DNA from 4 places in the Ventrimonas sp. genome. Region 1 is predicted to be linked to each of the others. Evidence: predicted binding sites of a transcription regulator. Region 1 holds the regulator's gene; each other region holds the start of a gene.
What was found. The regulator Rex, encoded in region 1, represses fermentation and respiration genes when NADH is low (regulators of the CRP and FNR family bind a similar motif). The targets are predictions, from matches to a motif close to ATTGTTAANTANTTAACAAT.

Region 1 (2,204 bases):
GCTTTGGAAGCCAGGACAGATCATCCGGTGTAATCAGCTTTGCATCCCATCCGGCCTTCAGCAGACTGGCCTGAGGGAATCCGATGTCGGCTACCACAAGGTTTCCTGCATAATATTTTCCGGGATAAAGCAGAAGACCGGTTTTTGCAAAGCCAAAGGTCACGGTAATATCGGCCTCCAGGGCAATTCCCATGATTTCACCGGTCGTTCCATGGATCCCGGACGGCGTGTCTACCGCGATCACTCCGGTTCCATACTGCTCCCGCAGAGAAGCCAGCATTTCCAGGACCTTCCGGTATTCCCCGCCAATTTCCCGGCCAAGACCGATCCCAAACACTGCATCAAGAATGATATCACATGGTGCCTCCTGATACTCTGCTGCCGTGCACTGCGCAAGATCCAGATTTCGGGCGATCTGCTTCTGAGTCTTCATCTCTTCTGAATCGTGCTCCGGATTGCCGACAAGCAGGAGACTTACGTTATATCCGCGTCCCTGCAGGATGCGTCCTGCTGCCACTCCGTCCGCGCCATTGTTTCCGGTACCACACACAGCCAGGATCCGGGCTTTTTTCCCCAGATTCCGCTCTTTCGCCATATGCTCTGCGGCCTCCGCCACAGCCAGGGCAGCCCGCTCCATAAGCACCATGGACGGAATGCCGATGTTTTTTATGGTATTCTGGTCAATCGCTTTCATCTGCTGTGCCGTTACTGCGTAATCCATGTTCCGTCTCCTCTCTGATTCCGCTCCCCTGTAAAGGATGGATGGAAACTCAAAAAACCGGCAGGCAGGAGAACTGATCGTATCCCCGCCTGTCGGCTTTTACCTCTGTTTCGCTCTGCCTCTAGGACTCTCTCTGAGCTTTCTTTTCCTCTTCCTCTTTCCGGTCCTGCATGCTGCATACCCGATAAGACAGGCGCATAAGGCTCTCGGAAAGATGAACATTCTCCACCACAACATCGTCCGGAACATTCAGATCCAGATGGGCAAAGTTCCAGATTCCTTTAATTCCCGCATTGACCAGACGGTCAGCCAGCTCCGGAGCTTTTGTTTTCGGAATGGTCAGTGCTGCCATCTGAACATCATTATCTTTGATAAACTGCTCCAGATCATCTACTCCGCGGATCTCAATTCCGCGTACCACAAGCCCGATCAGTCTCGGGTTAATGTCAAACATGCCTTTGATCATAAAACCGCGCTTTTCAAAATTTGCATAATTTGCAATGGCCTGACCAAGATTTCCGGCACCAATAATGATCAGGTTATGCTGGCGGTCGATTCCAAGGATCTTTCCGATCTCTGTATACAGGTATTTTACGTTATAACCATAACCCTGCTGACCGAATCCTCCAAAGTTATTTAAATCCTGACGAATCTGGGAAGCAGTCACCTTCATCCTGGTACTCAGCTCATTGGATGAGATACGCTCTACACCTGATTCCAAAAGCTCTCCGAGATAACGGTAATACCTCGGGAGTCTTGTAATAACTGCTTTGGATATCTCTCTGTTTTCCATGTTGCACATCTCCTATACGTAAACTATTAAAATCTATTATAACCGTTTGCGAAATCTATGTCAATGTTCAAACAATTTCGAAACAAAAAATCAGAAGAAAGTCCTTTACAAGTGTTGAAAGCCTATATTATACTTGATAAGTCTTATAGTAGAAAACGTAACGAAATGGAGTTATCTATGATTTTATCATGCAATCACATCAGCAAAGCCTTCGGCACGGATGAGATTCTGTCCGAAGTATCTTTTCATATAGAAGATCAGGAAAAGGCTGCCATCGTAGGCATCAACGGTGCCGGAAAGTCTACTCTCTTAAAGATCATTGTCGGCGAGCTGTCAGCGGATTCCGGCGAGGTCGTTCTCGCAAAGGGCAAAACCCTCGGCTACCTGGCGCAGCACCAGGATCTGGACAGCAGCCGTACCATCTATGAGGAATTAAAAGAAGTCAAGCAGCCCATCATCGATATGGAACAGCAGATCCGCGAGCTGGAGCTCAATATGCAGAATGCCTCCGGAGAAGCACTGGAACAGATGCTGGCTGCATACAGCCGCTTAAGCCATACCTTTGAACTGGAAAATGGCTACGCATGGAAAAGTGAACTGACCGGTGTCTTAAAGGGCCTTGGCTTTACCGAAGACGAGTTTGACAAAACCGTGTCTACCCTCTCCGGCGGCCAGAAAACCCGCGTATCT
Region 2 (2,204 bases), on a different contig from region 1:
CTGTGGCAGGGGGCGGAAAGTATGCTGGCAGAGAGCAGCCGGCCGGTATCAGAGACGAAACAGCAGCTGTCCCTGCATTCCCTGAGTGCCGTGCTGATGGATGCAGACAGTGGGCGTATTTTGTATGGAAAGGACGAGCATCAGGTACGGCCTATGGCCAGCACTACAAAGATCATGACCTGCATTCTTGCGCTGGAGCTTGGAAATCCGGAGGATTTTTGTGAGATTTCAGAAAAAGCGGCAGGGCAGCCAAAAGTGAAGCTTGGCGCGCCGGCCGGGAGCCGTATCAGGCTTAAGGATCTTTTGTATTCCCTGATGCTTGAGTCCCACAACGACTCAGCAGTGGCAATTGCGGAGCATATCAGCGGCAGCGTAGAGGCCTTCACGGAAAAGATGAATCGCAAGGCACAGGATATTGGCTGCGTGGATACCACGTTCCTGACACCGAACGGACTGGATGCGGAGAAGCAAAATGCAGATGGAGAGGTGATCCGTCATGGTACGACAGCCGCTGAGCTGGCAAAAATCCTGCGTTATTGTACGAAAACGTCCCAAAAAGATGATGAATTTTTAACGATAACGCGCTGCCGAAGTTATTCCTTTTCAGACTCTGAGGGACATAATACCTACAGCTGTCAGAATCACAACGCTCTCCTGGATATGACACAGGAGGCTGTGACCGGAAAGACCGGATTTACCGGAGGCGCCGGCTACTGTTATGCGGCTGAACTGTCAGACGGTGAAAGGAGCTTTATCCTCACACTTTTAGGATGTGGCTGGCCTCCGCATAAAGCCTGGAAATGGGAGGACGTACAGAAGCTGTACAGCTATGGCAAACAGAATTATTTCTATTCTGATTTTACTTTTGAGGAAAACAGACTTCGGATCCCGCTACTGAAGGGAGCGTATAAAGACTGGATTTACGCAGTTTCTGAAAGTCCGGAACAGAAGAGGAGTTTTCATCTTCTGGTATCGGAAACGGAGCGGCCTGTGGCAGAGTACGATATGAAAACGATCCTGGATGCTCCGGTGAAGGCAGGGGATGAAGTCGGAGTGGTCCGTTACCGGCTCGGGCAGGAGGAAATCGGCCAGAGCCACTACTGCTCAGAGGAGGATGCAGCGGCCTGGGGGCTGTCGTACTGTCTACAGCGGATCCTCGATTTCTGGATATTTTGAAATTGTAAAAATATTTCAAAAAGACTTGAATTTTTTCCGATGACATTATATTATTATAATCGGCAGAAATTGGATTTACTAAGCGATTTATTGTCTTTCCCTTAACAATGTGAACGGAAAAGTACAGAAATCGTCAAATATTTCAAAATGGAGGATTGCAAAATGAGTAATCAAACATCAGCAAGTAACAGAATCAACGCATTACTTGATGAGAACAGTTTTGTTGAAGTTGGCGCTTATATTACAGCAAGAAGCACCGATTTTAACATGACTGACAAGGAGACTCCGGCAGATGGCGTGATCACCGGTTACGGTACCATCGAAGGAAACCTTGTGTATGTGTATAGCCAGGACGCTTCCGTACTGGGCGGCTCCTTAGGTGAGATGCACGCAAAGAAAATTTCCAACATCTATTCCATGGCAGTAAAGATGGGCGCACCGGTCATCGGTCTGGTAGACTGTGCAGGTCTTCGTCTGCAGGAAGCAACGGACGCATTAAACGGTTTTGGTGAGATGTATTTAAGCCAGACCATGGCATCCGGCGTGGTTCCGCAGATCTCCGCTATCTTTGGTACCTGCGGCGGCGGTATGGCAGTAGCTTCCGCTATGGCTGACTTTATCTTTATGGAAGAGAAAAACGCAAAATTATTTGTAAATTCTCCGAACGCAATCGACGGAAATCGTGTTGAGAAGTGCGATACTTCCAGCGCTGCATTCCAGAGTGAGGAAACCGGACTTGTGGACTTCACCGGAAGCGAAGAGGATATCTTATCCCAGATCCGCTCCCTGGTAACCATCCTTCCGGCCAACAACGAGGATGACATGTCCTACAGCGAATGCACCGACGATTTAAACCGTGTATGCTCCGATCTTGAAAATTATGCAGGAGCAACCGATCTGGCACTGGCACAGATCTCCGATGACAACTTCTTCTTAGAGGTGAAGAAGAACTATGACAAGTCCATGGTAACCGGCTTTATCCGTCTGAACGGAACCACCGTGGGCTGCGTGGCAAACCGCACTGCTGT
Region 3 (2,204 bases), on a different contig from region 1:
AACCTGTCTATGACCACATTACTGTTCCCGTTTGCGGATGTGCTGGTTAAAATATCCGGCATGGTTGTGAAGAAAAAAACAGAGGAAGAACCGGTCATGGAGGATGCGGAAACCGCTGCTACGCTGAAACATCTGGACGAGCGTATCTTTGAGTCTCCGGCATTTGCGGTGGAGACAGCAGCCCTTGAGGTTGTCCATATGGGCCAGATCACCTACGAAAATGTGGTCCGTGCCATTGACTCGGTCCTGACTGTAAACTCCGATGAGGTGGAAACGGTATTCAAGACCGAACAGACCATCAATAATATGGAGAAGATGCTGACCGAGTACCTTATTAAGGTAGATAACCTTTCCCTGACCGAGAAACAAAAGAAGGTCGTAAACAACCTGTTCTACAGCGTCAGCGATATTGAGCGCATCGGTGACCACGCAGAAAACCTGGCGGAGCAGGCGCAGTACATGGTTGAGCACGGACTTCAGTTTTCCACTACCGGTATGGATGACTTAAAGTCCATCAGCGACAGTGTGTTAAAATCCTTCCAGTATGCCATCGATGCCAGACAGAACGGCAATATGGAGGCTGTGCGCAAGGTTAGCCAGTATGAGGATGATGTCGACAGCCAGGAAGAGGAACTTCGTGAGAAGCACATTGAGCGTCTTTCGGCAGGAGAGTGCAAGGCATCAGCCGGTGTGGTATTCCTGGATATCATCAGCAATCTGGAACGAGTATCCGACCATGCTTATAATCTGGCCGGTTATGTAAAGGATGAGATGTAAAAAATGACATCATTTATAAACAGAATGACAGATTTTGCATGGATTTTGTATGCAAAGCACAAAAGAAAGCCCTTCGGAGCATGCCTCCGGAGGGCTTCTTTGACAAAAACAAGACGATAATTCCTGAGTTCTTGTCATTATGGTAAAAAAAGGCTTGCTATTTTGTTGGTTATTAGGTACAATAAGAGCAAGGTTGATGAGTTTTTAACAATCATCACATTTTTAACAATCTAGGAGGAATGAATCATGGCAGTTAAAGTAGCAATCAATGGTTTTGGTCGTATCGGCCGTCTGGCATTCAGACAGATGTTTGGCGCAGAGGGTTATGAAGTAGTAGCAATCAACGATTTAACCGATCCGAAGATGTTAGCTCACTTATTAAAATATGATACCGCACAGGGCGGATACGCAGGCCATATTGGTGAGGGCAAGCACACTGTAGAGGCTGGCGAGGATTCCATCACTGTAGACGGAAAGAAGATCACCATCTACAAAGAGGCTAAGGCTGCTGACCTTCCGTGGGGAGAGATTGGCGTAGACGTAGTATTAGAGTGTACTGGTTTCTACACCTCCAAAGAGAAAGCACAGGCTCACATTGATGCAGGTGCAAAGAAGGTAGTTATCTCCGCTCCGGCAGGCAACGACTTAAAGACAATCGTGTACAGCGTAAACGAGAATACCCTGACTGCAGACGATACCATCATTTCCGCAGCATCCTGCACCACCAACTGCTTAGCACCTATGGCAAAGGCTCTGAATGACTACGCTCCGATCCAGTCCGGTATCATGAGCACCATTCACGCTTACACCGGCGACCAGATGATCCTGGACGGCCCGCACAGAAAAGGTGATTTAAGAAGAGCAAGAGCAGGCGCTGCAAACATCGTTCCGAACTCCACCGGTGCTGCAAAAGCAATCGGTCTTGTTATTCCGGAGTTAAACGGCAAACTCATTGGTTCCGCACAGCGTGTTCCGGTACCGACCGGTTCTACCACCATCTTAACCGCAGTTGTTAAGAAAGCCGGTGTTACCAAAGAGGACATCAATGCAGCTATGAAGGCAGCAGCTAGCGAGTCCTTCGGTTACAACGAGGATCCGATCGTTTCTTCCGATGTTATCGGCATGAGATATGGTTCTCTGTTTGATGCAACCCAGACCATGGTGGCTCAGATCGCAGATGATCTGTACGAGGTTCAGGTTGTTTCATGGTATGACAACGAGAACTCCTACACCAGCCAGATGGTTCGCACCATTAAGTACTTCGCAGAGCTGGCATAAGTGTAAAACTTACAAAAGACTCCATAAGGGTCCGGTCACGTGTGGACCGGGCCCTTTTCTGTACAATTATTATGTAAATGTGGAAAGGGGATAACCTCTATGTTAAACAAAAAAAGTGTTGATGATCTGAAAAATTTAAAAGGAAAAAG
Region 4 (2,204 bases), on a different contig from region 1:
GCTTCGACTGCGGATATTGCAGAACATATTGCCCGTCTGCAGCAGGAAGGACATAAGGTTTATGATATTCCGGTAGGTGGCTCTACACCACATGGCGTGTGCGGATTTGCGGATGCATACATAGAACTGATGCAGCAGACCCGCTCTATGGAGATTCACCCTGATGTGGTCTTTACGGCGACTGGAAGCGGCGGAACGCTGGCTGGACTAAGTGTCGGAAAAGCACTGCTTGGTGATCAGACCCGTCTGGTGGCAATTCAGGTTGGGCCAAAGGATCCGGTTTCTTATTCAAGACAGATTGTGGATCTTGGAAACTGCACCCTGGGACTCCTGCAATCCGGGGAACAGGTATCGGAAGATATCTTTGAGATTGATGCCGCTTATTATGGACCTGGCTATGAAATGCCATATAAGGAAGCCAACGATGATATTCGTTATCTGGCCAGAACGGAGGGAATCTTTACAGATCCTGTTTATAGCGGAAAAAGCTTTCATGGCATGATGGATTATATCCGCAGCGGAAAAGTCGAAAAAGGCAGCACGGTTATTTATCTTCACACTGGCGGAGCAACGGCATTGTTTTCGGAAAATGCCATTATTGGAGACCTGAATGTGCTTCAGTAATGCGGGATATTTCACGGACAAAAAAGCAAAGAATGATATGATAAAAAGATAACAGCCTACTGGTATACCAGTAGGCTGTTTGATGTGAAAAAATGTGAAAAATTTCTCAAAAAGTACTACCATATTGTTTATAATTATGGTATTATTAAGAAAAAGTGGAATACCGCTCATGAATAAAAACGAAAGTGGTATACAAAAGAAAGGAGGAAAGCCCAGTTTCTGCACAAAAATTATCAGTAAAAAGATAACAATGTCTGCTTAACGTGAATAATTTGACACATAAAGACAAAGTGTTAGGAAATTGGGCGTGATGCTGATGGTTTACAGTTATTTTCCGGGCTGTACCTTGAAGAACAAGGCGAAGGAACTGGATATCTGCGCACGCAAATCAGCGGAGGCATTGGGCATTGTCCTGGAAGAAATTGAGGACTGGCAGTGCTGCGGAGGCGTATATCCGTTGGCTTCCGATGAGATTGCTACGAAATTATCTTCGGTACGTGCGCTGAATGCAGCAAAAGAAAAGGGCCAGGATCTGGTAACGATTTGCTCTGCATGTCATCATGTGATTAAGCGCGTGAATGATGATATGGCGAATGTTGCTGATATCCGGGATCGTGCAAACAATTATCTTGGGTTAAAGGAGCCCTATGCGGGCGAAACCCATGTATACCACTTTCTGGAGCTTTTGAGAGATCAGATTGGTTTTGACAAATTAAAGGAGAAGGTGGTAAAACCGCTGACCGGCAGAAAGATCGGTGCGTACTATGGCTGTATGCTTCTTCGCCCAAGCGGTATTTTACAGTTTGACGATCCGGAAAATCCAAAGATTCTGGAGGATTTCATCCGTGCCCTTGGAGCAGAGCCGGTGGTATACCCGTATCGCAATGAGTGCTGCGGCGGATATATTTCTTTAAAGGAAAAAGAAATGGCCGGACAGATGGTGGACACCATTCTGGATTCCGCAGAATACAACGGAGCAGATGAACTGGTAACGGCCTGTCCACTGTGCCAGTACAACTTAAATCATAACAGCGGCCATGCACATACACCGAAGGTAACGTATTTCACAGAGATTCTTGCAGAAGCTCTTGGAGTAGACATCCGGGAAGGAAAGGAGGATGGCGAGGTATGATCCATACAGACAAAGACAAAGCAGAGCTGATCTGCAGAATCAGCAATGTCGATACAAAAAAGTGTATGAAATGCGGCAAGTGTTCCGCATCCTGCCCGGCCTGTGACAGTATGGATATCCGTCCGCATCAGTTCGTTTCCTACGTAGACCGTGGAGAGATTGAACCGCTGTTAAAATCCAAATCCATTTGGAAATGCCTCTCCTGTTTTGCTTGTGTGGAGCGCTGCCCGCGTGATGTAAAACCGGCCAAGCTGATTGAGGCAGTCCGTCTGATGGTGATTCGAAGCCAGGGCGGCAATTATCTGTCACCGGATGAGATTCCGGAGCTGCTTGATCCGGAGCTTCCGCAGCAGCTTTTAGTAAGCGCTTTTCGTAAATATAGTAAGTAGAAGAAAGATCCGAGGTGAAATCATTGCAAAGAATAGGAGTATTTGTCTGCCACTGCGGT

Region 2: the regulator Rex is predicted to act here: its motif matches at 1,306-1,325, upstream of ACMP1L_RS12240 (acyl-CoA carboxylase subunit beta).
Region 3: the regulator Rex is predicted to act here: its motif matches at 970-989, upstream of gap (type I glyceraldehyde-3-phosphate dehydrogenase).
Region 4: the regulator Rex is predicted to act here: its motif matches at 716-735, upstream of ACMP1L_RS00355 (CoB--CoM heterodisulfide reductase iron-sulfur subunit B family protein).

What each region holds. Positions count from the first base shown of each region.
Region 1 covers NZ_DBFCCJ010000053.1:68,926-71,129, forward strand. Annotated here, with positions in the region: gene ACMP1L_RS09030 (NAD(P)H-hydrate dehydratase) at 1-721, opposite strand, end outside; gene ACMP1L_RS09035 (redox-sensing transcriptional repressor Rex) at 843-1,514, opposite strand; gene ACMP1L_RS09040 (ABC-F family ATP-binding cassette domain-containing protein) at 1,692-2,204, shown strand, end outside.
Region 2 covers NZ_DBFCCJ010000077.1:25,292-27,495, forward strand. Annotated here, with positions in the region: gene ACMP1L_RS12235 (D-alanyl-D-alanine carboxypeptidase family protein) at 1-1,176, shown strand, start outside; gene ACMP1L_RS12240 (acyl-CoA carboxylase subunit beta) at 1,339-2,204, shown strand, end outside.
Region 3 covers NZ_DBFCCJ010000076.1:82,346-84,549, forward strand. Annotated here, with positions in the region: gene ACMP1L_RS12080 (Na/Pi cotransporter family protein) at 1-777, shown strand, start outside; gene gap (type I glyceraldehyde-3-phosphate dehydrogenase) at 1,024-2,055, shown strand; gene ACMP1L_RS12090 (phosphoglycerate kinase) at 2,155-2,204, shown strand, end outside.
Region 4 covers NZ_DBFCCJ010000005.1:29,856-32,059, reverse strand. Annotated here, with positions in the region: gene ACMP1L_RS00360 (1-aminocyclopropane-1-carboxylate deaminase/D-cysteine desulfhydrase) at 1-624, shown strand, start outside; gene ACMP1L_RS00355 (CoB--CoM heterodisulfide reductase iron-sulfur subunit B family protein) at 935-1,756, shown strand; gene ACMP1L_RS00350 (4Fe-4S dicluster domain-containing protein) at 1,753-2,145, shown strand; gene ACMP1L_RS00345 (CoB--CoM heterodisulfide reductase iron-sulfur subunit A family protein) at 2,169-2,204, shown strand, end outside.